3 regions of the Curvivirga sp. genome follow, and region 2 is predicted to be linked to each of the others. Evidence: riboswitches for the same ligand, from Rfam matches in the RefSeq annotation. Region 2 holds a riboswitch; each other region holds the start of a gene.
What was found. Region 2 has a riboswitch for cobalamin ahead of ACOQOA_RS11465 (ABC transporter substrate-binding protein). Riboswitches for the same ligand answer to the same signal wherever they lie in the genome.

Region 1 (10,652 bases), 470 kb from region 2:
AAGACTTGCTTGAAAGCAATAACTTCATCATCGGTAACTTGCCCATCAGCCTTGGCCATCTTGGCCCCTAAGACAATGACACCAATCGTAAAAGTAATTGTCTTTGTTTGGTCTTTTTGACTGTCTGATTCCGGACCTTCGCGCATTTTATCAAGAACGTGACCGCCCAAGGCACCAACAAGTGCGCCAATCGGACCGCCGACAGCAAAACCGCCAACACCGCCGAGAATTTTACCCCAAATACTCATGCTATTTTTCTAAGCTTTCAATGATTTCAAAACTGTTGATCTATGTGGGTTATCTATACGTCATTGCAAGGGATGTGACTAGAATAAATCCACATCGTCATCATCCCCATCTGTATCATTTGCAGAGGCGTGATGAGCAGCCTCACTATCGGCTTCAGGGAATTGTTCTAAAAAGATTTGTAACGTATGCGTTTCACTTGCAGGTATATTAAATTCTAAATGTACACCTTTATTAGAAATGCGATATACCGTGCCTTCAATTACGTTTACCAGGCCGTCCAATTTAAGTGTGAAAGGCATCCCTTCGTTAAGCGGAATAGGTAAAGGTGGCATTAATGCGCCACCTACCGAGATATCGATGAAATTAGTTTTATAATCCATTCCATCTATCGCTAAGTCTACTTCGAAAGGGAGGGTATAACGAGTATGTTCTCTGCGATTGCCAATAGCTGATTGACGCAGGTTCCCCATCAATTCTGTTAGACGGGATGTCATATTATCCACATCTTTTGCAGATTGTTCGGCTGTATTTCGGACTTCTTGTGACATTTCATTGGTTGTGGTCACAGCTTCCAGAATTTCAGCAGATGATTGGGATACCCCTTGCGATCCTTTTGCTGCTTCCATAATACGATCTGTAATGTCATTTGTCGCGGCAATTTGAACGTCTACTGTTTCTTGGATAGATGTTGAGATGTTATCTATCTGACTAACAACTTCTGTAATTTCTTCAATCGCAACAACGGAATCTCCTGTTGCACTCTGAACGTTTGAAATTTGTGTTTGAATTTCATCAGTGGCTTTTGCCGTTTGATTGGCAAGATTTTTAACTTCTGAGGCGACCACAGCGAAGCCTTTTCCGGCTTCACCAGCACGGGCAGCTTCAATTGTTGCATTGAGGGCTAATAAGTTTGTCTGTTCAGCGATTTCAGTAATGATGGTTACGACATCCCCAATACGATTAGCCGCTTCAGATAAACTTTGAATGCTTTCTCTCGTAGAGTTTGATTTGAGAACCGCTTCGCGTGCGACAGAGGCCGCCTGAGATACTTTTTGACCAATATCATTAATATCAGTTTGCAACTGTTTGGTTTCGTCTGCGGCTATGTCAACTGAATTACCAACATTCTGAGAGATATCAGCTAATTCTTTCATGCGGGCAGAAGCTGTATCTGCTTTACTGGACATTTGTTCAGAAACAAATTTGAGTAAGGAAACATTTTGGGCAACGTTTACACCTGTTTCCTTGACTTGCTGATCTAGGCCTTCTGCGATGCCTACGAGTTCTTCGTTTAGTGATCTTTGTTCTTCGTCTTTGGCTTTGAATTCCTTTGCTAAGAACTGATCAATAGCAAAGAAGTTTTGTTGTATAAGTTCAACGGAACGCACGAAATCAGAATGTGGATCCCCGTATTTTTCAAAATTAATATCGCGCTTACCTGCGGATATTTCTTCCAAGTCTTTAATAAGACTGACTGTTCTTTGATACACACGAAAGAAGTAATAGCATATCGCGATGGTTGCGCATGCAGCTATAACTGCAAATCCAATACCTACAATCCAGTCGACTGCTAGAAAGCTATATATGGTTAGAACCCATCCTAACATGGATGCAATCAGTAGAGTTATTGTTATCGTTTTTGATGCAGAATTCATAACCGCCCCCAGCGAAATAATCCCTTGATGAATATAAGAAATTCATCTTCCTGAACATAATGTATTATTGATGAAACTAAATTTATTCGCAACAATAAGATGATTTCTTTTAAAAATGATTAATTTTTGTCGCATATGATAAAATAATTTTTGCTGACTTATTTAATTTGTCATACATAAATTTTACGGTGCCTATTTGATAGGAAAAGGGAATTTGGTGCTGCTATTATAGCAAATTCCAAAGCTGCCCCCGCAACTGTAGTTGATCGTTCCCATAATGGATAAGTATGGGGAATTTGATACAGGCCACTGAAATTTTCTTTAAGGGAATTTGGGAAGGCGTATCTATAGATCAAAAGCCAGGAAACCTGCCGTGATTTGTGTTAACTCTCATCGGGCGGGGTGCCCCGGAAGGAATATTATGTATCAGAATACATCTGGCTCTATGTCATCTAACGCATCTATGATAATGGCGCGTGAAGTTTTTATGCATTGGATTTTAACAATGCCTGTTAATGCGTCTCCTGCGGTGGAAGCGCAAAAAGTTCTTGAAAAACAAGATAGTCCGCTGGAAAATCTTCCCAAAGAAGTACAAAAAGATCTTCGTCATATGTTACGTCAGGTTGCAGAAAATATTGCAGCTATTCCTAAAAGGCGTCGACGTAATCGCCAGTTAGCGAACTGATTTCAGGGCTTCTAACTTAATAGCCTATCTATGATAGGTTATTAATCTGATTAATCTAATATTAATTGCTAGCCATCTTCGCAAAAATCTGTTCCAATCTTCGTAAATAATAAAAAAAGCCTAGCCAAAACCATTCAAGGGAAAGTTTGTTGGAGTGTGGTTTTGGTTCAATAGGGAGATGAAGAATTGACCGAAGCTAATCAGGTTGAAACTGTTGATAAAAGGCAACAGGCCGAAAGGGCTGCCTTTACGGCTCTTAGAGATTTAGGAACATTAAAAAATACCATTCGGGGTGAGTTTGAGGGCACCGTACACCATGTACAAGAAGCAAGTGCCGAAGCTGAAGCTTATTCTGTAGAAGTTTCCAAAGCAATTGATGCTGTTAGGGCGTTATCAGAAACGGCGCGTTCTGGCGCAGTGGAAGCGACGCAAAATGTAGAAGCTATGGCTGCGGCTACTGAAGAGATGAATGTCTCAATTGGTGTTGTTGGGGATCAAATTCAAAAAACTGCACAACGCGCACATGGGGCGGCAAATGATGCGCATGCAGCAGGTGATGTTATTGAGCGGCTCGTTTCGGCATCAGATAAAATTGGTGATGTGGTGAAGTTGATTGCAGGTATTGCCGGCCAAACGAATCTACTAGCTTTAAATGCAACCATTGAAGCGGCAAGGGCTGGTGATGCAGGTAAAGGGTTTGCAGTTGTAGCTGGTGAAGTGAAAAGTCTAGCGAGCCAAACCGCAGATGCGACAAAAGATATCACGGATCAGATTTCAGAGATTCAATCCGTCACCAAACAGGTTGTTGATGCAATTCAGAATATTTCATCTGCTATTCAGGAAGTGGAAGAATATACAAGTGAAGTCAATCATACAGTTGGTGAACAGGTAGAGGCCGTTCAGGAAATTGGCCAAAATGCTCAACGGGCGGCCTTGAGTACAAGTAATGTAACGGAAGCCATTGAAAATCTATCTGCAGAAATGGCGAATGTTGAGGCCACGTGCGATAACCAACATAGTAAGTCGAAAGAAGTGCACGATCAGGTTGTGCAAATGGAACTGCGTTTAGCTGTTGCTTTAGAAGAAGATGACACAACCGAAAATCATATGCTTAGTCATATTCCTTTTTCCATGCGAGGACGTGTTGAGGGTATAGGCGTATTTGATGTGCAGAATCTTGCAGATACAGGGGGATATGTATTTGAGCCTTTCGCAAGTATGTTAGCCCATAAATCTGTGACGGTAGAGTTAATGCCGGGCTTGCGTATAACAATGAGCTTTGGTGAGCTAAGAGACGAGAAAGTTTACGGTGAGATCGCGCCCGAAGATCAGTCAAAAGTGATACGGTTTATTCAATCTGAAAATGTTATGGATCAGCCTTATATAAGTTTAAATGCGGAAGCCGCAGGGCGAATTTCTAATGCATTTGAAGAGGGGATACGTCGGGGCGAAATCAGTGTCGAGGAATTGTTTGATACAAGCTACATCCCTGTAGAAGGCTCCGATCCTCAACAACATATGACCAAATATATTTCTTTTGTGGATAAGGTGTTGCCGACGATACAGGAGCCTGTCTTAGAGTTTGACGACAAGGTTGTCTTCTGTGCAGCTGTTGATATGAATGGGTATCTGCCAACTCATAATGTGATTTACAATAAGGCACAAAAACCAGATGATCCCGTGTGGAATGCAGGGAATTGTCGTAATCGTCGTATCTTTGCAGATCGTACTGGCGCCGCTGCTGGTGCCAATAAACAACCCTATCTAGTTCAAAGTTACCTGCGTGATATGGGCGGTGGTAGTTATGTCCTTATGAAAGATTTGGTAACCCCAATTATGGTGCAGGGGCGCCAATGGGGTAATCTACGTATTGGATACAAGCCTAGGTAAATACATTATAAGAGCAGCTTCCTATTTATCAAAATAGGAAGCGTTCTGACCACGCAGTTCTTTCATCACCCAAATAGACAGCGCGAATGTAATTGCTGCTCCTGCTTGATGGGTAACAGCTAAATGCATTGGTACAGCGAGTAGCAAGGTAGAGATACCAAGTGCGATTTGAAGGATAAGCATGCCAAGTAATGCGTTTATGGCAGTTTTTGCACGCTGGGCAAGGTCATGTTTTTTGGCTGCGATCCACAGCCAAACAATAACAATTGCAGTGAGATACGCCATGCTTCGATGGTTAAACTGTACAGATTGTACAGTTTCAAAGAAATTGATCCACCACGGGTCACGCCAGAAATACCCATTTGGGAAGAAATCACCATCCATAAATGGCCAATCGTTAAACACGCGACCTGCTCCTAAGCCCGCGACGAGCGCACCACTGATTGCGGTAAAGAAAATAACGGCATGGGCCATAGCACCTAGGCGGCGAAAACTTCGTTGTACCGCTTTACGGCCTTGTTCAATTGGGGCTAAAAAATCAAGCATCACCCAGATTAAGTAGCCTAGGATTAAGAATGCGACACCAAGATGAGTTGCTAATCGATATTGACTTACATCTGTACGATCAACAAATCCGCTTTTAACCATCCACCAGCCGATCACACCTTGAAAACCACCAAGGAAGAGTAAGGCGGTAAAATGACGTTTGTAACCTTTAGGGATTTGACCTCGTAACAAGAACCAGAAAAATGGGAGACTATATACAATACCAATCATACGGCCCCAAACGCGATGGATATATTCCCACCAGAAGATATTCTGGAATTCTTCAAGGCTCATTCCAAAATTTGCAAGTTGATATTCACTGGTTTGTTTATACAGCTCAAACACGCGTGTCCATTCTTCTACACCGATTGGTGGAATCCAGCCAATAAACGGACGCCATTCAACCATAGATAAACCAGATTCAGTAAGGCGTGTGATGGCACCAATGATCATCATCATGAAAACCATAAATGCTGAAAGAGCTAGCCATAAACCAATATGGCGTTCCGTTTTAGCTTGTTGGGTCATATCTTCGTATCCATGGAATGAAGGTTATGTTTATTTGATTGGCTGAGAGAATAGTCACCTTGCAGAATTTGCCAAGACCCCGCATACTTATTGCTAAAATAAATACGTATAAAAGGGGTAATTGGATGCGGTGGCCATTGGTAACAGGGGCAAATGATTTTGTTTTTCCTAATCTGCTGATCTTTTTAGAATCTATGCATGAATTTATGCCCGATGAAAAAATCTATGTTGCTGATTTCGGGTTAACAGATGCACAAATTCGTTATCTTGATGCGCAAGGGTATCTATTACCTTTACCTGAAAAACTCAGAGAATACGATCATGCTTGGTATCGTAAAGCCTCGTTATATGATTATTTAACGCCTCTTGGGGTCGACGGTTTTGTTTGGCTGGATTGTGATATGATTTTGGCTGAAGATTTCCGCCCAGCAATGTCTTCGATTATGGAAGAAATGGAAGCAACGGGCGCAGATATTTCTATTTGTCAGGATGCCGGGGGTATGACCTTCCAAAGTTTTTACGATTTTGGTAAATCCCATGATGCCGATATTGAGCCATTTAAGAATTTAGCCGCAGCGATGGGATGTCCAATGGAAAGTGCGTATCTGAATTCTGGTGTTATGATTCTGAATGGTATGGAATTGCCTATGTTATGGGGCGCCATGACACGTAAACAACATCAATGGTTATTATTTGAACAATGTAGTTTAAATTTACTTGTGCAAAATGGCAGTCGAAAAATGAAGATGCTGGATTGTCGTGAATGGAATGCGCATGGGCCATTCTTGGAAGATGTTATGACTGAAAAGGCACCATATACATCACGTATTGTCCATGTTACTTCTTCTGGAAAATTACATTTCAATCAGGAATTTAAATATGATCATCTTGGCAAAAGTATCTCCGGGAACCTGAAGCTATTTGTTCGAGAAGATTTGAGAAAAACCTTGCTTGATAATTTTGCAAGTAGTTTTGAACGTAACGGCGAGTTGATGGTCGAGACGGGTCTTTTAGTTTAGTTAAAAGTTAAATGTGTCTTTCACGTTATCTCTAAACAGAATCATATTTTGATACCATGGGGTATGACTGCCATCGAAGCCCCATCGCCATTCTGGCGCTTTTTGCAAAATCAGATGTGTACGAACACCCAAAGCACCAGCGAGATGAGCTGGGCCTGTATCTGTTGTAATTACTAGATCAAGTTGATCCATGACTGCAGCTGTATCAATAAAGGCATCATTTCCATGATCGAGCTTCATACCTAGATCCGTAACATTTTCTGGTAATTTTACTCTCTCTATTTCTTCTCTTCCATGAAGGCATTGTAATAGGAAGTAATGACTGTCAGGTCGAAGATGCGGTAAATAGTCAGCGAGCTTTTTGGAACGTCCGGTTTCTGCCTGTGAAGATGGATCCCCTTGCCAGATGAGACCTACTTTCTTTTTCTCGCCAGCATTTCTTAGTGTGTCTTGCCATTGTAGTCGAATATTTTCTTCTGCAGACAGATACGCTTGTGATCCAAGAAGTTCGGCTTCTGTATCGATCTTTAAGAAATGTGGTAAAGATAAAAGAGGGCAATGTATATCAGCTGTTTTGTTCACAGCATCTGTTATCTTGATTTGTTGGCAAGTGGCATCTGTAAGCAAGGACCTTATCAGACGGGCCAAGCGTGGACGTACCCAAAATGTTATCCTACATCCGAATTCAAGTATCTGAGGGATGAAACGAGAAAACATAATCGTATCTCCCATACCTTGTTCATCATGAATTAAAATATGTTTCCCTTGGATGTCTTCCCCTTGCCAAAGAGGCATGGGAAGGTTCGGCATATCCATGGTTTCACGTGCCCACCGACTTTCGTAATCGGCAAAGCCAGCCTTATAATTACCAAGAGCTAGATTCATACAACCATGTTCAAAACGAATCGCTGGGTCGTTTGGGGTTATTTCAAGTGCTTGCCCCAGAAGATCAACGGCAACTTCTGGTTTCGCCAAGTCACGGGCACACATCGCGGCTAGTTTTAAAATCTGTGGGTCACGTCCTGAAAGCAGTATTGCTTTTCGATAGGCATCTAACGCGTCATTTTTCTCGTTTAATCCTGATAAGACATGACCAAGCCAAGTTTGAACTTGTCCGTCTTGTGGTAACAGTTTTTTTGTTTCTAAAAGATGTTCTTTTGCTTTTTCTAGTTGTCCGGACTTCATCAAGGCGATAGTCAGATTGTGACTTGCACCTCTATGATCAGGCATAAGTTCGATGGATTTTTGCCATGATTTAATGGCTTCATCTTCTAATCTTCCTGCAGCTTGGACTGTGCCACGCCAAAACCAGGCCTCAGCATTATCACTTTCTTGAATGATCCACATTTCTGCGTGTTTCAAGGCTCCCATGATATTACCATTTTGCAAACAGGATTGAATGGAAACAGCTTGGCTCATATCTTTCACCCATCGAGTTGAAGGCTAAAGGTTAAAGTGATTTGGATAAAATCCCAATAAAAAACCCCGCACTAGTCATGCGGGGTTTTTAAAAAGGTCTAAGACTAGGATCTAGTCAAACACATTCAAAACTTGACCGATTGGGTGGGAGTAATGAAGTGTTACAACTTCTGTACCTGGGTTGCTGTCACCGATACCTGCATTTGATAAGTGGTATAGAGACGCCCCAATACGCGCGTTGTTGTCAAATTCATAAGCAACTTCGATCGCAGAACGGAATTCGATAGAATGACCTAAATCCTTACCATTGCCATCTGCATAAATGCCTGGTGCAAAAGAAGGAGCGATAATGATGTTGTCTGTCACATACCAGTCGTAACGAACGCCTGCATAAACATAACCAGCACCTTCACCAGTTCCCATAACACCTAAGAATGGGTTTAGGTGAAAAATTTCACTACCGGAAATTAATTCAGCATGGCCTGTTACTGTTTGATCTTCGTCGTCACCGTTTAAGGCATCATAGTAACCAACACCAACACGTAAATACGAAGAATCATGTTCCTGTGCAGATGCAACAGAACTCATTCCAAAAATTAATGCTGCCCCTGCAGCAATCTTCCCCAATAACCTCAGCACGGCTACCTCACTTGATCCACTGTCTTTTAAAATAAACAAACAAATGTGTGTACATATAAATTTGTTTGCAAAATTCTCATTAATCTAGGTTAGGTATACTCAAATATTGGGGGATGGCAAAGTATTTATTCATGTTAATTTCAAGAAAACTATATTTGACTAGATATCGTGACAAGAATGCAACGCTCTGAAATTGATAAGGAAAATTACTGAGAGGCGCATGTAACATAGGTTTAAGGATGCTTGTGGGGGCTTAGGGTATTGACCAATCTGTCTTTCAGGCGTAAAAGAGCGCGCCTTTTATATGATTTTATCTTATTGAGGTGCTTTGTTTATCCTATATTTATACGGACATTCCAAGCTTTCGTGCCATACTGATTCGTAGTTATACAAGTCTGTTTGGTTATCAAGTAAGAAAAGGCGTCAAAAGACGCTAATTGCTATGTAAAGGATTAATCCCATGGCTCGTCGTTGTATGATCACCGGCAAAACCGTGATGAGCGGTAACAACGTTTCTCACGCTATTAACAAGACTCGTCGTCGTTTTCTGCCAAACTTGCAGACAACACGTTTGATGAGCGAAGTTTTAGGCGAAGATGTTCGCTTGCGCTTGTCTACACGTGCATTACGCACAATCGAAGTTAAAGGTGGCTTGGATGCTTTCTTGTTAGGCACACCAAACCGCAAACTTCCAGCTGAAGCGCAAAAGATCAAACGTCGCATTCAGAAAAAAGCAGCTGCTGCATCTTAATTAGATAAAGCATATTTGCTGAAGCATTTCTTGGCCCGATCAATTTGATCGGGTCTTTTTTTTATCTTAATTTTGCTACGCCTTTAAATTTTGCAACATGTTTGCAGCTTCGATCATCTTATCGCGCGCTAAGAGTCGATCAGATGATTGAGGTAATATCGCATTTAATAGAAACTCAATTTCAGTGAGTGCTGTTTGTCGATCAATCCCACCCAGTTGCAGGCCACAGCGAAGCCATAACCCATCTATCGCAGTCGTTAAGGTCATTGTTATTTGTTTCGCATCTTCAACAGTCGTAATGTGTTCTAATGCAGAATATAAGTTTGAATGCATTCTGCGATAAATAACTGCTTGGATTCGTTGAAATTGCATGTTGAATGGAACTTCTGCGCAGAGGTTGATCCAACTATGTGCTACTTCGGGCCTGAAGGATGTATGGGAAAAGTTTGCTTGTACGACCGCGTATATTCTTTCCCATGGATTTTGGGCTACATTGAACAGGCAGACGACTTCTTTCCTGACGACTGAATTCGCCTCTCGCATAGCAGCCTCCAATAGTTCATCTTTATTTTTATAATAATGAAGAATCCCTGCTTTGGATATGCCAGCTTCCTCAGCGACCCTATGCAATGTAGTTCCCTGAATACCATATTTTGTGAGAGTTTGATATGCCGTAATCGCCAATTCCGAACGGCGAATTTTTGCAATATTTTTTCGACCCATCGATAAGCCCCTTTCTTATGGCAGAATAATTTTTGTTGACTCATTAAGCAATACTGAACAATAAATATATTTACTTACCAAATGGTAAGTTTATATTTTGATCGTTCAGGGAGGACGAAAATGAATCAGCAAAAATATATCAAGAAAATAATTGCGCCGTTACTTGCTGTCGCGTCAGTTTGGGCTGTGCCAAGTGTCGCTGCTGATAGCCAAAATTCATGTGACCTTGTACGCATGGCAGAACCAGGATGGACAGATTTGGCTCTGACTACTGGAACAGCTTCAGTCATATTAAAGGGGCTAGGATATGACACAGAAACCAAGGTACTTGGTATTCCAGTTATATATGAAGCGATGGTGAATCGGGATCTGGATGTATTCTTAGGTTACTGGGATCCAGCCATGGAAACATATTTTGCAACCTACAAAAATACCGGGAAAATCAAAACAATTCACAAAAATTTGGACGGTGCGAAATTTACTTTTGCCGTGCCGAAATTCGTTTATGAGGCAGGCGTCACAGACTTTAGTGATCTGAAAGCACATGC
Region 2 (10,652 bases):
TCGATCATTTCCATGATGGGTGTCGTGGCCCTTTCAGGCGTAGTCTTAAACGCATCCTTGATCATGACCGATTATGCTAACCGTTTACGTGCGGAAATGGGAGATGAAATTACAGCCTATGAAGCCATCAGCCAATCTGGACTAAGACGCTTTCGTCCCATTGTGCTAACAACATTAACCACATTTGGCGGATTAACACCGATCTTGCTAGAAACATCATTACAGGCACAATATCTTATCCCAATGGCCATCTCTCTTGGCTTTGGTGTGCTGTTTTCAACAGCTATTATCCTGATACTTGTTCCATGCCTATACATGGTGTTTGACGATTTGAAATCAATTAAAAGGTTTTACTTCATCAAAAAATTTCGCTGATGATAGATATTAAAACATAACCTTACCCTAAATATAAAAAAACGAGTTAGACTGTTATCATCTCTCGATGACAGTTTAACTTTCTAAATCTTGCTGGATACTGCATCAAAGCATGACATTGAGTAAGTTTTGAACGGCCTTTGAACGACCAGTAATCTTGATCTTCAATAGAAATAGCATTCAGCTTATTTACAATAGACTGATCTGTAGTATTAGAAAATATTGAAGCCTCAGTTCTCATCAAAAAAATTAGACAACCTTATTATTAAAGCTGCCCACATCCCCTAGTATAAATATTCCTAAATCTAGAATAAATTGCTTCGCCTATTTTTAACGGGCTTATTTCAAAAATTCTCAAGATATGAGTCAAAACGTTCGCATTTTATGTGTCACAAATTGTAAAAAACGTAATGTTTCTGGTAAACCTGTTCGCAAGTTATGTGTCACTTTACAATTGTTGTGTGAAGTGACTCATAAAATGAGAATGGAATGACACATAAAACGCGAATCCTTAAAATATGGGTTCGCGTTTTTTATGATAGATTATAATGTCTTCTATTTCCTGTTAAAAACAAAACTAAATCTGTTAGTTTGCCCTAAACTTAACTCTCATTAATCTAAACTTATCATCTTTAAACGCTGCTATTATTGATCCAATTAAGATCAGAGCTGCTGAAGGGTAAAAGGCATAAGACGGAATAATGTTAAAGATTACTAGATCTGCAATCACTGCAAAGAAAAGGGATAAATATTCAAACGCTGCCAGTTTAGACACATCAGAATATTTGTAGCCTAAAGTCATCATAATATGGGCAATACCGCCAGCAATGCCAGATCCAATCAAATAAAGTAGATCGACAGAATTTGGTATGACCCAACCAAACGGTAATGTAATCAAGCCTGCGATAGCACAAGTTAAAGCAAAATAAAAAGCAATTGCCCCGGCATTTTCTGATAATGCTAAACTACGTATCTGAATTTTCGCGCCTGCCGTGAAGATAGCCATCGCTAATGCCAGTCCTACGCCCAACATGTAGAGATGATCGATAGTCACAAGATTAATATTTGGAAGAATTAAAACAACCACACCAGAAAAGCCGGTGAGAACACCAATCCAACGAGTGAAAGTGACGTTTTCTTTTAACAATGCACGAGCTAGTAGAATAGCTAAAATCGGCGCTAAATAGCCCAGAATAGATGCGTGAGAAAGCGGTAAGTATTTTAAGCTGGCAAATGATGCAAACATTGCCACACATCCTAAAAGACACCTTAGTATATGTCCGCCCGGCCGCTTGGTTTTTAGCCCAGATGGAAAATCTCCCATAATAACAAGCATCATCACCAATGGGATCATTGCAAAAGCACTTCTAAAAAATACGGTCTGACCAACAGGATAATCTTCAGCTAAAATCTTGATAAAAATCACCATCAACGTGAAGAAGAAAGTAGCACCGATACGTAAGATAATTCCGTAAAAATCGTTTTGCATGATAATCTCAAATACTTATTTATAACTTAATGTATCTAGGCGATCGCGAAGGCGATCTCCCATAATATTGATAGATAATACCGATACTAAAACCGCTATGCCGGGGAAAATCATGATCCATGGATGGGTAAACATATAGCTTTTACCATCTAATAACATAGCGCCCCATTCTGCGTTTGGCGGCTGCACGCCTAATCCAATAAAACTCAAACCAGAGATTGTCAGAATGGTACGCGACCATGCATTGGTCCATAAAACCAAAAGATTCATAAAGATATTTGGCAAAATATGACGCTTGAAAATCATCCATTTTGGTAAGCCGTTTAATTCTGCTTGTAGAATAAAATCTTTGTTTAAAACGTTTACGGTCAATGTCCGTGCAAGACGGGCGAACTTCATCCAACTTACAAGAGCTAATGCGATGACCATATTACGCGTGCCAGGGCCCAAGATACTTGCCATTGCAATCGCGGCTATGATTTCAGGGAAAGCAAAGAAACTGTCTGTAAAACGCATAAGTACATAATCAAGTTTCTTGCCTGCGTAGCCTGCAACGATACCAAGCGCTATACCAACGATAGCTCCAATCGATACAATCAAAAAAGCGAGACCAAGGGAATAAATGGCACCATGGGCAATACGGCTAAGCATATCCCTGCCTAAGTGATCTGTACCCAAAGGATGTACAAAAGAAGGTAACGCCAATCGGCTTAAGAAATCCGGTTGCACGGGATCATAAGGGCTGACCAAGGCAATAATAACACAAAGAATAATGATTATGAGAGGCATGATAGAGACTATGGAACTAATTTTTTGAGGGGATCAAAGAGCTAACTTTGATTTTCTTATTTTTTAAAAGTGCAACACGTTTTCGCGGATCAAGAAGCGATTGAACCTGTTCCACAAAGATATTAGTGAGCAAATACACAATGGCTGAGAACAAAGTAAGCAAGATTAGCATTGGGTAGTCCCGCGCACCTACTGAGTAGATCAGCAAAGATCCAAGCCCGCCTCGCACAAAGATGATCTCAATGATAATTGCCCCTTCCAGCAGATGCGCTAAATCAAGAGCGATCATCGTTAGGGCAGATGAGGTAGAATGAGGAATGACATGCTTCAGGAAGATCTCAACCTCTGATACGCCTCTCATTCGTAATGTAGATATAAAAGGGGCTTGCTTTGCTTCTAAGAAGAAGGATCGAAGAAGCCTTGTTTGTGAAGAGATAACCCAAAAAGAGAGCGTAATGACAGGGAGTATTTGATGACTAAAACTATCTGATCCATAGCTTGGCAACCAGTTTAAACTCACGGAAAAAACGAAAATCAATATAAGCGCCAACCAGAAATTAGGGATTGCTGCGCCAATTGATGAGATAGCAATTGCAGCTTTGTCGATAACGCTACCAGGATATATGTAACAAAGAATACTAAGTAAGAAAGCAATGAAAAGACCAAGCATCAATGAATAAGCGGAAAGCTCCAAGGTACCGCCAACATTTTCCATAAAGATATCTATAGCTGGTGCATTTGAAACCCATGAATTTCCAAAGTCACCAGAAAGCGTTTTTAATAACCACGCCAAGTATTGATCGAAAAAGGGTTTATCCAAACCGTGCTTTATAATGATCCCTTGTATAACTTCGTTTGAGAACGCAATCTCACCTTCATAAGTCGCACGGGCAATAGCTTCTGCTTTGTCACCGGGAGAAAAATAATAAAGTGCAAAAGTTATAAGGCTGATACCAAGCAATACCGTAATAAAGCCTAATAGATGCATCAGATAGGGCGTGAAGTTCCTTATCATTAGTAAAGTACCCCTAACTTTTGGGCTGCCGTCAGCAATTTATGGCAATATTCAGTTTGGTCCGTTGTGAAAAAATCAGATGCGCTCGCATAAGCGTCTACTTGACCGTTTTTCAAGACAAGTATCTTATCTGCATAAGCCTTCGCAAAACCGAGGTCATGCGTCACTATTATCTGTGCATATTGCGTTTCCTGGTGGATCGTGTGCATTGTCTCGGCAACCTGTTTCTGTGTAATTGCATCAAGCGCACTTAATGGTTCGTCAAATAAAATGAGTTTCGGTTCACAGATGATCGCGCGCGCAATACATACTCTTTGGGCTTGCCCGATAGATAACTCCGTCGGTTTTCTTTGTAACCAATCAGTGGGCAAATCCACCGACGCCAAAGCATGCATAACTTTGTCGGCTCTTTCCCCTTTTGGAAGATTTTGCTTATAAAGTGTTTCGGAAATTAGATCATTTAGATTTAATCGCGGGTTTAATGCCGCAAGTGGATCTTGAGCCACCCATTGGGTAAAAGGTAAACCCAAAGTTCGTTTTTCAACGTTAATAATTTCAATGTCACCATTCACTAAGTGATGCTGAAAACGTTTCCAGTGAGAAGGTTGAATTCCTAGCAACGATTTTAATAACGTCGACTTTCCTGCGCCGCTTTCTCCAACGACGCAAAGTGTTTCACCGCAATCAAGAGCAAAACTTACATTTTCTAACAGATTTGTTGTATCAGTGAAGGCAGTTAAGCTTTCGACTTTCAATAAACTTTCTTGAAGCATAACCACTAAGCTGCCTTATTCTGGTTTATGGACCAAGATTTAAACCTCAACAGATACTTTCCTGCTTCGGAAGCTGGTTTCTTGAGGAATTGTTCTTTCGGCGTGTTTTCCGCCAATAACCCACCTTCCAAAACGATGATCCGATCAGCAAATTCTGTGGCGAGCCCAATGTCATGAGTAACCATAAGCAAAGCCATATTTTCTTTAACTGAATATTCAGAGATATGATCCAACGCAACAGATGCAATTATTGGGTCTAATGCGGAGGTTGGCTCATCAAGAACAAGCAATCGTGGATGTGTCGCAATAGCTTTCGCAATAAGCAATCTTTGTTGCATACCACGGCTCCATTGATGTGGGTATTTCCGACCTAATGCTGGTAAACCGAAAGCAGTAAGCGTTTCTTGTAAATCTTCAACTTCTTTGCCAGCTGCTTTCAAATGCCATTTGCAAAATTGTTTCCACTGCCAAACGAGCCTTTTTAGCGGATCAAATCCGAAATCTGGATTTTGCGGAACATAGGCAATATCAGAAGATTTCATCTGGTCCTGAAATTGAATACTGCCGTTCGTTCGTTTCATCGGTGCATACAACCCAAACAAACCGCGCAGCAGAGTAGATTTCCCAGAACCAGAACGGCCTACGATAGCGACTTTTTCACCTGCATAGATAGACAAGTCAATCTCCTGCAAGATGGGCTGAGTATCCATATGGACACTCAACCCGGCGCAGGACAACAACAGCTCTTTACTCTTTAACAAGAGTAAGCTCTGGTGTTGCGAGGTAAGTTTCAGCAGGATGGATTTTATATCCTTCCACGGCCTTAGACGACACAGATACCTGTGTTTTATGGAATAGAGGGATCAAAGGCAGTTCTTCATTGATGATTTCTTGTACTTCATCATAGAAGACTTTGCGTTTTTCGTTATCAAACTCATTTCGTCCCTGTTCTAACAACTTATCGACAAGAGAGTTGCTGTATCCAGAAACATTATACTTTGCCCCCGTTTGTACAAGTGTGGATGGGAAATAGTCTGGATCACCTTGAGGGGCAGTACCCCATGCCTGAAGATGCATATCAATTTCACCCGCTTCCAGAGATGCATTATTCGCACCCCATTCACCCATGGAAACTTCCGCACCGATACCAATTTGTTGCAACAAGGCTTGCGTAATTTCCAGAGACGGTTTCAAAGCAGGGCGACCTTCGTATGAGCGAACTTTCAATACAATGTCTGCACCATCGACTTCACGAATACCATTGCCATCAGAATCTTTGATACCTGCAGCATCCAAAATTTCTTTGGCTTTTTCTACGTTGAACGGAAGGTCAACCGCTTTATTCACCCAAGATTTCATTTGTTGTGGGAAGATAGATTTTGACGCGGCACCACCCACATTTGCCAGTGCAACCTGAACCATCAAATCACGATCAAGCCCCAATGAAATTGCCTGACGCAAAACTTTGTGTTTCAACGGGCCTTTTTCTGTTTGGGGTTGAATAAAGAACAGACGTAAAGTTTCAGTTGCATAGGTATTAAAGTCACCGCTTTGTTTCACTTTATCAAATTCTTGTTCATTGAAGTTTGTAACAACATCAACGTCACCAGAACGCAATGCCAAGGCCGCAACTGAAGGATCAGGAATTGTATCTAAAACAAGACCGTCTAGATTTGGTTTTCCTCCCCAATACTGATCAAATCCAACGGTACGATAGAATTTTCCCGTTTCAGCTTCCTTGAAGACAAAAGGCCCAGTACCAATTAAAGGAAGTTCCTTAGTACCTTCTTTCATGACAGCAGCCGAAGGCTCAGTTAAAGACCAAAGAAAAGCAGAATTTGGTGTATTGGTTTCAAAAACAAGAGTGTGATCATCTACAATCTTAATTTCTTTGATACCAAGTAATTTCACAAGCCGTGGATTATGAGCCGAATGACCTTCTTCAGAAAGTTTTTCAAAAGACGCTTTCACATCTTGGGCGGTCATTGCACTACCATCATGGAATTTTACACCTTTGCGTAATCCAATTTTCCATTCTGTCGGTGATATTTGATCATAAGAAACCGCGAGCCTTGGGGCTTGTTGCATATCATAGGTCAGGCCAATTAGTGTTTCTGAAACCCCTGCGCGGTTACTGATCCAGCCATTTTGACGGGCACGTGGATCAGGCACGGAACCTTTAGGGCCAAAAGGCACGGCAACTGTCATAATATTTTCGTCGGCCATAGCCGTGGACAAATTTGTAGCAGTAAATGTTGCGGACGCAATCAAAGTGGTAGCTAATAGACCAGCTGCAGAAAAATTGTGTAATTTAGATAGCATAGAACTTTCCATATATTTGATATGTTATAACATAACATTTATTGTTTTGTGTTACGTTTGCCAACATCTTTTTTTGATCATCGATAGGTTGAGAGGGAGCCTTCCTATCAAAGCCAAAACAAAATTAAGCTATAGAAAACATATAAATCCATTTAACTGTGTAACTGAGTTAAACGGATCTCACATATTTATTTGGAAATTGATCAGATATATTGATTAATTCCCACCATAGCGACACAAGTTGCGTCACCACAATGGGTTGCCATGCCTTCAAACCTCCCCGTATGAAGGACGGGTAACGCTAATACTGGCAGGTCTCCTGACTATACGGATCTTTGCTTTTCGACATAACCTTCCCAATAGACGATTTTCTACCAGTGGCATTATCAGTCGACGCTAACCGTTTACAGTTGCGGGGGCAGTATTGGATTTTCACCAATTTCCCTTTTCACCTCAAAATTTGAAGCACCAATATCTGTAAAAATAGTTAAATGAGAACGATTCTCATGTCAATTAAATTTGCACCATTAACAAGAACGCACAATTCATACGTCAAGATGTATCAAAAATGCGAGGTCTTGCTTGTTAAGGATATGCGTTAATTTTATCACGAGACACCCCCTATTATTCTCGTATCAAGTCTATCTGTCGATCAGGCTTAAGTCATGCTGGGCTTTGAAGAAAACTCCCCACCTGTATTCAAACTAACTAGTTTATTTAACTGAGCCTAATAATCATTTTTAGGGTTTTCTTGTTGGATTCTTCCCCGTAATGCACATTGATCTGATCAACCAAAATATCGACAGTCAGGTTATTCCCCGCATCAATATTGACTGCTTTAGCGGCCTCAATCTGGGTCCCAAGGAGGGAAATACTCTAGATTACATCAAATAACTTCTTTCTCAAATCATCAAAGATTATATTAAGATCACGATCAACCTTCCCATCATCATCTAATAATACAAGATCATTCAATGACCCCATTCCACCAAACATACTTTTAATCTGGACCCTAAAATCATCTGGACACAGTGTTTTTTTTGCCGCGAGAGATTTCAATTTATTTGCCCAAAATGGAGAACAATTATTTTTCTCTAATAACTCTCCCATTTCGGACAAATATAGTTCGGCTTTTTCAATATCTACCTTACTCATTGAAGAGGTTTACTCCCAATAACTTGAACACCCTCAATTAACCACGGTTTAGGAACCACGATTTGTTGCGTTCCACCAACATATATTCCTCCTTGCGAACCAACTTCACCCACATATACTCTTGTTCCTGCGGGGATTTTCACCTCAAAAGCTGAATCTATTGGCGATGCACCTCCACCAGGCCATTCAGGTAATACTGCACTATCAATTCTTGTTTTAAGAACACCGTCCGGAGAATTTTGCGTAAAAAATTGTCCTAGAGGTGTATCCTCTGTACCAGCCCGATGTAAGATCACATCTTTATCTAAAACAACTTCCGTATACTTTCCACCAGAAAAAGTTCCTGCCAAACCATCATCAAGTGGACCGGGATTAATAGCATCATATTCGCCTTGTGGTATACCATGTTGGAAATCCGGCAATCTATTTGTAGCAACTTGTACATCTAACTTATTTAAACCCGATTTTATGACAGCTTTCGCTGTACCCGCAAGTCCAGCAACAGTTGATATAAGTTCAGCCTCAGCATTATTACGTAATCTTTCTGCGCCGATCACATCTCCTGCGGCTTCTAATTTATCAGCTTCAGCAAATCTGTTGGAATAGCCATCTATAACGTCATTCAAAAAACCAACTGGGTCATCTTTTAATTCATAGGCAAGCTTAACAAGTGCTTTCGTTAAAGCCTGATTGTTTGCCATAGCCTGTTCACCTGCCCCCCAATCAAGTCCCAAAGCCTCTTCCGGTATAACCAGATCAAGTGCTAGATTAACCTGATCAGCCACAAGTAAAAGCGTGGCCTGTGCAGAAGACGAGAGAAATTCAGCTATACCTTCACCTGCTCCTTTTTCTCTAAGGTAACTTATTCCTTCTAGAGTCGTGACTGCGACATCAAGTGTGTCAGATTTAAGCTCAAGTAATTGTTCTCTCTGGATAGGTGTTAGATCATCACTGGCAAGTCTCGCGTTAATAACTTCGAAAGTTTCATTTGCCGTTTTTGCATAAGACAACATCTCTTGCTGACGGGCGACAATTTGTTCAGGTGTAGGGTTATCTTCATATCCAAAGAGCGCTTCGACGAAATTATTCCCATCGTAATTATCCCCACCGATAAAATCCCGGTGATCGGTTACATTAGCAAAAATATTTGCTTGGAATAATGAAGAAGGAGAAATTAATTCACCCAATTGGTCATATTGAGGCGGAATAGAATCTTTTAAAATTACATTATAAAATTCTGCGTTTTGACTAATTTCCTTCGATAACATCGCTGCTTCAGAGAAATAACGACCTCCGTCATTTTCAGATAGGAAGCTTAGTTGCTGTCCCAATTCGTTTATAAAGGTCGCATCATTTGCAGCAATCATATCCGAAATAGCTGTTTGTGCTATTTGAATGGTAGCACCAGACAAATCGGTGCGTTCAGATAATGCTGTAAATAATTCGCTATTATCTTCATCATTCAAACGCATGGCTTCCTGACCGAGGATTTGTTGCCATTCCGCTGCGCTCAAACCATCAACACCATCTAAAGCCTCTGCCTTTTCCTTAATCGCCAAGATTTCTTTTGTATGAAGTTGGCGATTGTAAAGGTTTGCATCATAGGCTGTTGCATTAGCCGTATTGACGGCATCTGCATCCCCGCCGGATAGAGCGACAGCAACCGCAGCAACTAAACCCGCCAACTGAGCCTGCATTTGGGGATCAGATGAGACCGATGCATAACCATCCCCTAACGCCTCTTGGAGACCCGCCCCAATCGCCCCAGCAAAACAACCACCACTTCGTGCTTCGCCGATACCGCATCCAGCCACGGCATGAAGAAGGATTTTCTCAACAGATCCATCTTCCAGTTTGAACCCGTCGCTTAAACCAAGATCTTCGTTCAGACTACCCGCTGCAAAATCACCAATCATGTTATATATTTGTGAAGATGCTACATTGATAGCCGCTGTTACAAAGGCATCTTTCATATTCTCGCCAAAATCACCGCCATAAATCGCGCTATTTACACTTGCTTTAACTGCAGCATTAATGAGTTGATTTTTAGCTACCGTGGGCAAAGACTCTAAATTAGTCATATCAAATAATGTGGTATTATTTGCACCAGAACTCCCATTAGCGGCTGCACCAGCTGTGTTGGTGACCCCGGCTGTAATTCCGGCGACCAATACGGCAGAGAGTAGGGATTTCATACCTTCTTTAGAAACAACGGCTTTAATACCTGCCCCTAGTTTACCTTTAGAATTGATTGTGGCGGTTGCTGCGGTTGTAACCATGCTAGTAAACCCAGCATTTGCAACAGCTGTTGCAACAGTACCCAATGAGCTTACCGCCACCCCCTGTGCAGCAGCCAGCATGGCTGCACCAGCCCCGGCTGTTACCACTGCCACGGCAATGGCCACCACCGCCATGGCGGCGCCGGTCATGCCTTCGTTTTTCTCATCCCAGCTTTCGTAATGTTCCTGAACCGCAACCCAGTCAATATCTTCGCGTTCAAGGGCCTCTTCCATCCATTCAAGGCCCGGTAATTTGGATAAAGCAGCTGCATCTTCTAAAAGGTTGCCACTTTCACGATATTCAACAGTGATCCCTTCGGCAGATTTGAAGTTGATACTGCCTTGGGCTTCCATCAAGACCATAGACACAGTTTCGGCAATTTCGCCTTGGCTATGCATCTTGAACCAAGCTTTGCCTTCATAATTCTTTTCTAGGGATTCAAATGTGCTGTCGC
Region 3 (10,652 bases), 340 kb from region 2:
TAACTTGATCAGTACTAGGAATAGCTGAAACAGACGAAACCAGAGCAACAGCTTCTTCTCTGGCATTTCCTTCCAAAGGATATGGTGTTTCAAGCAACTCCACCCCAGCCTCTGAGAGATAATTCATAGCAGCTTCAACACTAACAGCATTTGAACCAATCAAATAATTTTGAGTTAGAAATAGACGCGGATCATCGGGTTTCAATGTTTCTTCATCCGCAGCCCCTAAAACATCACGGACTGATTGAGGCACTTTGTCCCAAATATGAAACTGTCTTAAAATATTTTCTGCATCCTGAAATGTGGTTTCATCAGCCACTGTGGGCCCACTAGCAATTGAGCTTAAATCATCACCAATCACATCTGATAGGATAAAGGATGTTATTCTTGCGGGGGCCGCCAACTTTACAACACCACCGCCTTTGATCTTCGATAGATGCTTACGGACAGTATTCACAGAAACAATGTCAGCGCCACTTGCCAACAAAAGATCGGTCGTAGCAATTTTATCTGCTAATGAAATACTGTCCAAAGGTGCTGGTAACATAGCGGAAGCACCGCCGCTGACACAGAATAGAATATGATCTTCGTCAGATGCATCAGAGATAATTTCGATCAGTTTCTGTGTGGCTATTAATCCTTGCTCATCTGGCAAGGGATGGCCAGCAACAAGAACCTCAGCACCATCAATATCCATATGATTTTCGCGATTGGTAATCACCAAACCTTTTTGTTTCAATTTCTCAGAGGGGATGACAGATAAAAGCCCCTGCATTAGAGGAATAGCAGCTTTCCCGACAGCAATAGGAATAATAGAAGAAACATTCACTCCCTCCTCTTCCAGCCATTTCGACAGATGCCTCTCTATCGCCTCCTTTGGATCAGCAGCTTTAATTGCTGCGAGAAAAGCATTCAACGCCAGCGCCCGTTTTTCATTGAGTGTTAACATGGGCGTTTCTCTCTTTCATAACCAAGCATCGTTTAATCCGCGATCACGGCTTGTCGCTGTCGACCTAAACCTTCGACACCTAGCTCAAGTACGTCACCCGTCTTCAAGAATAGAGGAGGTTTCATCCCCATACCAACCCCGGGCGGTGTGCCTGTCGCAATCACATCACCCGGATGCAATGTCATAAATTGGCTTAAGTATGAAACCACATGGGCTACGCCATATACCATTTTATTGGTGTTGCCTCGCTGGGTTACCTTGCCATTTAAATCCAACCACAAATCTTTATTTTGCGGGTCACCAAATTCATCAGCAGTCACTAGCCATGGCCCCATGGGACAGAAATGATCGGCTGATTTACCTTTATCCCAAGTACCCTGTCTTTCTATTTGAAAGGCACGTTCAGACACATCGTTAATCACGCAATAGCCGGCAACAGCATCCAGCGCATCTTCCTCTTCAATATATTTGCCGCCTTTGCCAATAATGACGCCAAGTTCTACTTCCCAATCGGTTTTTTCAGATCCGCGTGGAATGATAACTGGATCATTCGGCCCACAAATAGACGACGTTGCCTTCATAAACATGATAGGCTCAGATGGCACGTCCATCCCCGCCTCTTCCGCATGATCGGAATAGTTCAATCCTATGCCAATAACTTTCCCGACACCTGATACAGGCGCCGCGATCCGTGGCTCGCCCGAGACAACAGACAAATTCGCAATATTTACATTATTCAATATGGAAATATCTGATAACAATTTTGGATCAATGTCATCCACAATGCCGGACAAGTCGCGAATATTACCATCAATATCTAGAAGGCCCGGCTTTTCTTGCCCTGCATCACCATAACGTAATAGTTTCATCTTTATCTCCCTGTCAGAGGCTTATTTTATAAGTTTCATTAGCGTCTTTATAAAACTGTTTGGTCAGTTTGGCTTATGAAAATTTATACAAGGAGTATCTCAATCAATGTTAAAATGCCAACATGACACGGATTTAGCTATTTTTAACTTTGCTGCATTGCAATAATTCACAACTCTTTTTACTTGACGTTTACGTTAACGTAAAGCACTCTACTTTTCAAATTAGCAATCACATCAATGTAATTATTGGCGTATACTCTCGCCATATAAAAGCTACTCAGGTGAGGAAGAACCATGGCTGAAGCAAATGATCCAATCGTAATTGTAGGCGCAAAACGTACCCCGATGGGCGGTATGCAAGGCGATTTCTCCGATGTTACTGCATCTCAACTTGGTGGAGCAGCGATCAAAGCTGCCTTGGAAGAAAGCAATGTTGATCCAAAGCTTGTAGACGAATTACATATGGGTTGTGTGCTATCAGCTGGACAAGGACAAGCACCGGCGCGTCAAGCAGGGTTTGCGGCAGGCCTCACAGATATGACACCTGCGAATACTCTAAATAAGATGTGTGGGTCTGGTATGCGCACTGTGATGATGGCCTTTGATCAACTTAAAGCAGATAATGGTGAGATCGTTGTTGCTGGCGGCATGGAAAGCATGACAAACGCGCCTTACCTTTTACCTAAAATGCGTGGAGGCGCCCGCCTTGGTCATGGCGAAGTGATTGATCATATGTTCCTTGACGGTCTGGAAGATGCTTATGAAAAAGGCCGCCTGATGGGCACATTTGCCGAAGACTGTGCAGATAAATATCAATTCACCCGTGAACAACAAGACGAATATGCCTTGAAGTCGTTAAGTAATGCGTTAGCAGCGCAAGAAGGTGATAAATTTAAAAATGAAATCACATCGGTCAAAGTTAAAACCCGCAAAGGCGAGACAATTGTTGATAAGGATGAACAACCGGGTAATTCACGTCCGGAAAAAATTCCACATCTCAAACCAGCCTTCCGCAAAGATGGCACAGTGACACCGGCAAATGCATCCTCCATTTCCGATGGTGCAGCCGCGCTTGTTCTAATGCGGGAATCTGTTGCAAAAAAACATGGTTATAAAATTCGCGCGAAAATCATGGGACATGGGTCGCATGCACAAGAACCGGGCTGGTTCTCTACCGCGCCGGTTCCCGCAACAAAAAAACTTCTAGAAAAGCTAGATTGGTCTGTTGAAGATGTTGACCTATGGGAAGTGAATGAAGCCTTTGCCGTTGTGCCGATGGCTTTCATGAATGAATTAGGCGTATCCCGTAATCAGTTAAACATCCATGGCGGCGCCTGTGCATTAGGCCATCCAATTGGGGCATCCGGTGCACGTATTCTCGTCACCTTACTAAACGCCTTAGAAGTAGAAGACAAAAAACGTGGTGTTGCCGCCGTTTGTATTGGCGGTGGTGAAGGTACTGCTGTTGCGATTGAACGTGTATAATCACTGATTGAATTCAAAGGAGGCATATAATGCTGACAGAAGAACAACAACTCATTCAGGATATGGCACGTAACTTCGCAAATGATGTCTTAAAACCAAAAGCCGTTGAACGCGAAGAAAATCACGAGATTGAGGAATCTGTCCGTAAACAACTGGCAGAACTTGGCTTCCTAGGTATGACCATTGATCCAGAATGGGATGGTGCAGGTGCGGATTATGTGTCTTATGCACTTGCCTTAATGGAAGTCGCAGCGGGGGATGGTGCAGTTTCAACAATGCTGTCCGTTCACAATGCGCCTTTCCTTGCCATCCTTGATAAATTTGCAAGTGATGAGCAAAAAGAAAAATGGATGAAGCCTGCCGCGCGCGGAGAGTTCATTGGTTGTTTTGCCTTAACAGAGGCACATGCCGGATCAGATGCTTCCGCACTTCGCACGCGGGCAGTTAAAACGGATGGCGGCTACATTATTAATGGGTCAAAGCAATTTATTTCTTCGGCCCGTATTGGTGGGGCAACGATCCTATTTGCCGCGACGGATCCAGAAGCAGGTAAAAAAGGATTAAGTGCCTTTTACGCCCCCAATGATACAAAAGGTTTCAATATCGCCGGTGTCGAAGAAAAAATGGGCCAAATGGCGTCTGACACATGCGCCCTGCAGTTCGATGATATGTTTTTGCCTGATGAAAATCTTATTGGCAGCGAAGGTCAGGGTTATAGTATCGCTTTAAGCAGCCTAGAAACAGGACGTATCGGCATTGCCTCTCAATCTGTTGGCATGGCACAAGCTGCTTTTGATTATGCGCTTGCCTATTCCAAAGAACGGACAAGTTTCGGTAAGCCTATCTTTGAACATCAAGCTGTCCAATTCCGTCTGGCCGATGCAGATACAAAACTTGAAGCTGCACGTCAGTTGATTTTACATGCGGCACGTATGAAAGATGCAGGTGTGCCCTGCTTACGGGAAGCAGCAATGGCAAAACTTTTCGCTTCTGAAATTGCGGAAGAAGTATGCTCAGCTGCCATTCAAACATTAGGTGGGTATGGATATTTACGCGAATATCCAGTTGAAAAAATTTATCGCGATGTACGGATTTGCCAGATTTACGAAGGTACTTCCGACATTCAAAAAATTATTATTGCCCGTCAAATGGCTTAAGAATTTATGATTTTCCTGCGAGTCTTAGATTAAGGCTCTAACTCTGTTCATTATTGAACAAGTTATTGGGTATCGATGATTAAAGTCGATACCCATTTTTTTGTTTCTAAACGTCGTATAAAGTTTCAGTTACATACCAAATTTATACTCTTTACGATTTTGATATTTATCACGAACAGGTTTCCACGCTTCTGCTGTGGCCGCCAGATAAGTCATACTATATTTGATCCGTGCCAATAATTCGGTATCAAGGTCAGTCGGTAAGTCTTCAATGAACAAATTTGTGACATTTCGCAAAATGATATGATCAGGTAACCATGTGATCATATTATTCTTTGATCCTGAAACGCGTAAATCCGAAACAGGATAAGCGCCTCCCATACCAGAACTCACTGAAACAATCTGTGCAGGCTTATGGGCCAACTCACCCGCCTCACACATTAACAAGAAGTTTTTAAGATGTGGTGGTGCCATACCAGCCCATTCAGGTGTCACGATCACAAAACCATCAGATGCTTTTAATTTATCCGAGATTGGTTTCCAATGTTTCGTGATATCGCTGTCAGCCTTCCATTTCCCTTCATCCCATAGCGGTATCTTTTCATCTTTCAAAAAAACCATATCCGCCTCAACATCCATATCCAGTTCATTAATTGTATTTTGAACTATCTTTGCAATACGATCAGATTGTGACGTTTCACGTATGCTTCCAGAGACAACTGTAATCTTCATTTATCCACCCTCATTTTTTTGGATCAAATTTTATGACCCCAACATCATAATAAGACCCAAATTTTGAAATTTCGCTTATTTCTTTTTCTCAAAATTATATTACTTCGTCGCGAGATTAATTTAACTTGGCGCAAATTGAAATATGCTCCAGACAAAAATTGGTAATGTGTGCTCATCTTGAGAGATCAAGATTTACATTTTGGTGCCCCATCTCGTTTTCTGATCAAAAACTAGATGGAGATAATTGGGAAACTGGTGAGAGTAATCGAATCCAGTGCTGCCCCCGCAACGGTAATAAGGTGTAGTTTGAACAAAATACCACTGGGTCTAGCCACCCGGGAAGGTTGTTCAAATATGAGGCGTAACACTTCATCCTTTAAGCCCGGAAACCAGCCTAGATGTAACAGTCCACAGAATTGCGGCGGGCGATTTGGCTGAGATATAGGTACCGATGAAAATGCTAGGCAGCAGCATTTTCGGTCCTTGTTCCCACCATAAATAAAGCCAATCCGTAATTCATAACGACCTTTTTTTGAGGAGCAAGGTTATTATGAATACGACACCTAATATGTTGTCTTTGTTAAATACACGGAAGCCAAATCATTCTTTAGAGCGGCCGTTCTACACCGATCCGGAAATTTTTGCGGCGGATTTAGAAAACATTCATTATCGCGAATGGCTATTCGCCATTCCAAGTTGTGAAATTCCAAAAACAGGTAACTTTGTCACCTATAAAGTTGGTGAATATAGTGTTGTCATTGTGCGGGGCGCTGATCAGCAAATCCGTGCATTCCATAACACATGCCGTCATAGAGGTTCTGTGATTTGTAAAGTGGCAAAAGGCACAGCACCTAAGCTTGTATGCCCCTATCACCAATGGACATATGAGTTGGATGGATCTTTGCTTTGGGCCCGTGATATGGGACCGGAATTTGATCCATCCCAACATGGCTTAAAAACAGTACATTGTCGTACAGTTGCAGGTTTAGTCTATATTTGCCTTGCTGATGATGCACCAGATTTTGAAGAGTTTAAATCAGTTGCGGAGCCCTATTTGCAATCACACGATCTAGAAAATGCGAAGGTCGCGTTCGAAAGCACGATTATCGAAAATGGCAACTGGAAACTGGTTTGGGAAAACAACCGCGAATGTTATCATTGTGGTGGTAACCACCCGGCTTTATGTCGCACCTATTCCGATGATCCTTCTATCACTGGCGTTGAAGGTGATGAAGCTCCTGAACATTTACAGGCTCATTTTGATCGATGCGAAGCCGTTGGATTAACGTCTAAATTCCACATCAACCAAGATGGACAATATCGTCTTGCACGTATGCCATTAAAAGATGGGGCACAAAGTTACACAATGGACACAAAACCAGCTGTGACAAAACCTTTGGGTCGCATTGCTCTTCCTGATGCAGGTGCATTGGTTAAATTCCATTATCCAACAACTTGGAACCATTTCCTTCCTGATCATTCTATCGTCTTCCGTGTCACCCCGGTAAGCCCGACAGAAACAGAAGTCACAACAAAATGGCTTGTTAATAAAGATGCTGTTGAAGGTGTTGATTATGACATCAAACGCCTAACGGAAGTCTGGGAAGCGACAAATGACGAAGATCGTCGCGTTGTTGAAGATAATCAACAAGGTATTAATAGCCCTATTTACGAACCAGGACCATATTCACCAACCCAAGAAAGCGGCGTTATCCAATTCGTAGACTGGTATTGTAAAACACTTCAAAAAGGCTTGTCGCCAATTACATTGGCAGCGGAGTAATTCAAATGAACATGGCGAACAAATCGTTCTGGAAAGATAGCGAAATACTTGAATGCGTTTCTGTCGTACCAGAAGTTCCAAATACGGCTACTTTTAGTTTTCGCTCACCAAGTGGCGCGTATTTTGACTATAAACCAGGCCAATTTGTAACATTGGAAATCCCCGCACCGGATCAACCGGGCGGGGTTGTTCATCGAACCTATACCATCTCCTCCTCACCTTCACGTCCGGGATTGATTGCAGTTACAGTGAAGGCTCAGGAAGGTAGTATTGGGACCCGCTGGATGCTTGATAACCTGAAACCGGGCATGCGTATGAAAGCTATGGGGCCTGCAGGTGTTTTCACAAACGCAGATAGCAAAGCCTCTAAATATCTTTTTATCTCAGCAGGTTCTGGCATCACACCGATGATGTCGATGACCACTTATATGTGGGATGAAGGTCACGACCTAGATATCGTCTTCATCAACTGTGCTAAGAGACCTTCTGAAATCATCTTCAAGCAAGGCTTAGAAAGAATGGCAAGCCGTGCACCTGGTCTTGATCTAAAATTCGTGGTTGAAGAACCTGACCCATATAGCCCTTGGACTGGCTATCAAGGTCAATTCAATCAGCTTATGCTTGGTCTTATGGCGCAAGATTATCTTGATCGCGAAGTTTATTGCTGCGGCCCGGAACCATTTATGCAAGCGGTTCGTGAAGCCTTAGCCGGACTTGGCTTTAACATGGATAATTATTTCCAAGAAAGCTTTGGCGCGCCTGTTAAAACCGAGGCAGAACAACCTGATTTGGATGATGTTATCCCTGATGATGAAAGCAAGGCCGAAATCCACTTCACCTCATCAGATGTAACTATCAAAGTGCCTGAGACAGAAACGGTATTAGCAGCCGCACGATCATCCGGCCTAAATATTCCTTCTGGTTGTACCTTTGGCGTATGCGGAACCTGTAAGGTTAAGAAAACCAAAGGTGAAGTTCATATGGTTCACAACGGCGGTATTTCCGAAGAAGATGTGGAAGACGGATTTATCCTAGCCTGTTGTTCGCACCCAATTGGACAAGTAGAGATTGAATGCTAATTTCAAAAAAGGCCTGAGTATATCTCAGGCCTTTTCTTTTCTATTTATTCTACTATGTAGGAATTCATAATTTCCTGATATCGGCCATTTTCTTTAAGTTTTTGAAAACCTATATCAAATTGGTCCCGAATAGCTTCATCTTTAAAAACAAAATGATAAGGGATCGGTTCGAAAATGGGGTTCATCCTTAAATCATTCGGCGCAAGGAACGGATACTGTACCGCTGCATAGGCTGCTAAGTTAATATCACCGATTGAAATATCTGCATTTCCCTTTTCAAGCGCCATGAGCTGGTTAAGAAACATATCTGTTTCTCTGTATTCTGCTGCATATTCCACCGCAGTTGCATATTCTTGCCCTAAAAACATCTTTGCGCCACGAAAGGCGATCAATCTTTTGTCCTTAAATGCTTGGTAGCTTTTGATCGGGGGCTGATTTATCAATGTAACAGCCCCATTTTGGAAAAACTCAGCTTTCAGCGATACATACATATTGGAAGGCAAGTTAGGTACAAATACAGGCACATAAATATCATATTGTTTTGTATGTATTGCAGGTTCGACCTTGATAAAAGGTACAAAAGTTACCTTTACATCATGCCCTGATAAAGCCAGCACTTCTTTCACAACATCGGAATGTACACCACGTTGTTCGTCTGGAATTGAATAAGGAAGATGCGCACCACTTAATAGCATCAATTCATCTGCAAAAGCAGGCAAGGATGTCATCGCTATACAAACAGTGATGGAGATCCATAAACTTTTAACCAAAGCTTTCACTATCGCACCTCAAAATCGAAGCCCCCTGATAAGAATAATATGGCCTGTAATCTATTTAACAATCTCTTTTTGCTAAGAATTCATTACAAAGTTCAATCAATCTTTCCCTACCGAAGCTTGGTTCATGACCACCATGCACAACGGATACAGGTAACTCCCTTAATCTTTTCATGGTTTCAATATAGGCAGGTATATCTTCTTCTATCAATGGGCCATCATAAATCGCGTCCCCAGAAAACAAGATCCCACTAGATGCTTCCCAAAGACCAATACTGCCAACGGAATGCCCGGGAAGGTGAAGGACTTCAAATTGCCGATCTCCCAAATCAACAATATCTCCTTCGATCACAATTCGTGTGGGTTCTGCGGGTTTCACATGATAATGGTCCATGCAATATCCATGATAAGGCAACTTGCATAACATCTCTGGCCATTGTGGTTCGCAGCCAGTACCTGCTAAAGTTTCCCGCCAGTAATCTGTATCCAGCGTTGTTTCTTCAGGATGTGTCAGCAAATCTGCTTCAGCCTTATGAACCGTGCGTTTTTCAAATTCATAATGACTGCCTACATGATCCAGATGTGTATGCGTGGCAACGGCTTCAACAGGCTTATCGATCAAATGACGTGTTGCATCATAAAGACTAGCGACACCAAGACCAGTATCAACCAGCATATCTTGATCTCGCCCACGAATATGCCAGATGTTACATTGCACCAATGGATCTACATATGGTTCCCATAGTAAAGTGATATCATTATCAATTTTTTTGGTATCAAACCATTTATCTGCAATTTCGACAGGCATCGGAACCTCATGAGTATTTATTCATATGCATACTAACTATGTGAGACATTCTCTTGATGACAAAGTTTAGTGATATTGGCTATCTTTTGCCAAGTTACTTTTTATAAAGGATCAGGAATTCCATGCTAGCAGATGCGCCAGAATATATCTTCGACCCCAAAAGCAAACCGACCCTTCCCTTAGTTCAGGTCCCTCTGATTGAGGCAACCGAGGAATCTGTAAAAGGATATGGTTGCCTTGTCGATGACCCAGAAAATTTTGAAATTGAAATCACAACTTGGCCAGCCCAAGGATGGCGCAAAATTGATGCGGGCACCGGTAATGAAGCCGGACATGTCGAAGGTATCTTCCATGGTAATTGGGAAGGCGATATCCTGAAAGGTAAAAACGAAGCCGTTGCAGGTGATTACATCTTGGGTTTCAGCCGTGATCCAAAAGAATCCTCTTTCACAGAACAAACATGCCCAAGAGAGCAAGTTCTACTTTGGCATATGAATTACCATCCGGATGGTGGGCAGTTATTTTATCCACTGGATAACAAACCATTTGTCATTCCTGCGGCCCTACCCGGCGATGATTTGAAACCGGAAAAGGTCGTTGCATTCTGGTGTGATGGATCAAAAGGCCTCTATATTCATGCAAACATTTGGCATGAAGGTATTTTTCCAGTTACAGACAACCAGCGCTTCTTGGACCGACAAGGTAAAGTCCATGCCCGTGTAAGCTGTGACATCGGCGAAGAATTTGGTGTTTATTTATCTGTCCCACTTTCTTTGGAAAAACCGGAAAGCTAGACATACAAAAAGGCCGAGCTTTTATTCAAAGCTCGGCCTTTTTCAAATCTTTGATCTTTACATCAACAATTATACAAGTTGGATGTCAGATGCAGATTCACGATCACGGTGTGTTGTAAGCTCATAGCTGACTTTTTGACCATCATCCAATTGTTGAAGACCTGCTTTTTGCAGAGAAGAAATGTGAACAAAAACATCTTTGCCACCATCATCCGGTGCG

Region 1: linked by a shared signal. The riboswitch ahead of ACOQOA_RS13680 (hypothetical protein) and the one ahead of ACOQOA_RS11465 (ABC transporter substrate-binding protein) in region 2 are both predicted to bind cobalamin.
Region 3: linked by a shared signal. The riboswitch ahead of ACOQOA_RS13055 (aromatic ring-hydroxylating oxygenase subunit alpha) and the one ahead of ACOQOA_RS11465 (ABC transporter substrate-binding protein) in region 2 are both predicted to bind cobalamin.

What each region holds. Positions count from the first base shown of each region.
Region 1 covers NZ_CBDCOT010000009.1:1,738,338-1,748,989, forward strand. The annotation lists gene ACOQOA_RS13670 (TerB family tellurite resistance protein) at 1-248, opposite strand, end outside; gene ACOQOA_RS13675 (methyl-accepting chemotaxis protein) at 327-1,904, opposite strand; cobalamin riboswitch at 2,074-2,295, shown strand; gene ACOQOA_RS13680 (hypothetical protein) at 2,326-2,589, shown strand; gene ACOQOA_RS13685 (methyl-accepting chemotaxis protein) at 2,776-4,479, shown strand; gene ACOQOA_RS13690 (COX15/CtaA family protein) at 4,501-5,553, opposite strand; gene ACOQOA_RS13695 (hypothetical protein) at 5,679-6,572, shown strand; gene ACOQOA_RS13700 (hypothetical protein) at 6,573-7,991, opposite strand; gene ACOQOA_RS13705 (acyloxyacyl hydrolase) at 8,103-8,630, opposite strand; gene rpmB (50S ribosomal protein L28) at 9,091-9,381, shown strand; gene betI (transcriptional regulator BetI) at 9,457-10,104, opposite strand; gene choX (choline ABC transporter substrate-binding protein) at 10,225-10,652, shown strand, end outside.
Region 2 covers NZ_CBDCOT010000009.1:1,265,002-1,275,653, reverse strand. The annotation lists gene ACOQOA_RS11495 (efflux RND transporter permease subunit) at 1-375, shown strand, start outside; gene ACOQOA_RS11490 (DMT family transporter) at 962-1,864, opposite strand; gene ACOQOA_RS11485 (ABC transporter permease) at 1,880-2,653, opposite strand; gene ACOQOA_RS11480 (ABC transporter permease) at 2,670-3,641, opposite strand; gene ACOQOA_RS11475 (ABC transporter ATP-binding protein) at 3,668-4,441, opposite strand; gene ACOQOA_RS11470 (ATP-binding cassette domain-containing protein) at 4,447-5,151, opposite strand; gene ACOQOA_RS11465 (ABC transporter substrate-binding protein) at 5,189-6,763, opposite strand; cobalamin riboswitch at 7,055-7,251, opposite strand; gene ACOQOA_RS11460 (DUF6966 domain-containing protein) at 7,640-7,918, opposite strand; gene ACOQOA_RS11455 (DUF637 domain-containing protein) at 7,915-10,652, opposite strand, start outside.
Region 3 covers NZ_CBDCOT010000009.1:1,609,830-1,620,481, reverse strand. The annotation lists gene ACOQOA_RS13080 (glycerate kinase type-2 family protein) at 1-949, opposite strand, end outside; gene ACOQOA_RS13075 (fumarylacetoacetate hydrolase family protein) at 982-1,818, opposite strand; gene ACOQOA_RS13070 (acetyl-CoA C-acyltransferase) at 2,113-3,303, shown strand; gene ACOQOA_RS13065 (acyl-CoA dehydrogenase family protein) at 3,333-4,460, shown strand; gene ACOQOA_RS13060 (NADPH-dependent FMN reductase) at 4,590-5,192, opposite strand; cobalamin riboswitch at 5,376-5,605, shown strand; gene ACOQOA_RS13055 (aromatic ring-hydroxylating oxygenase subunit alpha) at 5,743-6,975, shown strand; gene ACOQOA_RS13050 (2Fe-2S iron-sulfur cluster-binding protein) at 6,981-8,054, shown strand; gene ACOQOA_RS13045 (substrate-binding periplasmic protein) at 8,099-8,833, opposite strand; gene ACOQOA_RS13040 (MBL fold metallo-hydrolase) at 8,889-9,638, opposite strand; gene ACOQOA_RS13035 (ureidoglycolate lyase) at 9,761-10,432, shown strand; gene ACOQOA_RS13030 (cold-shock protein) at 10,502-10,652, opposite strand, start outside.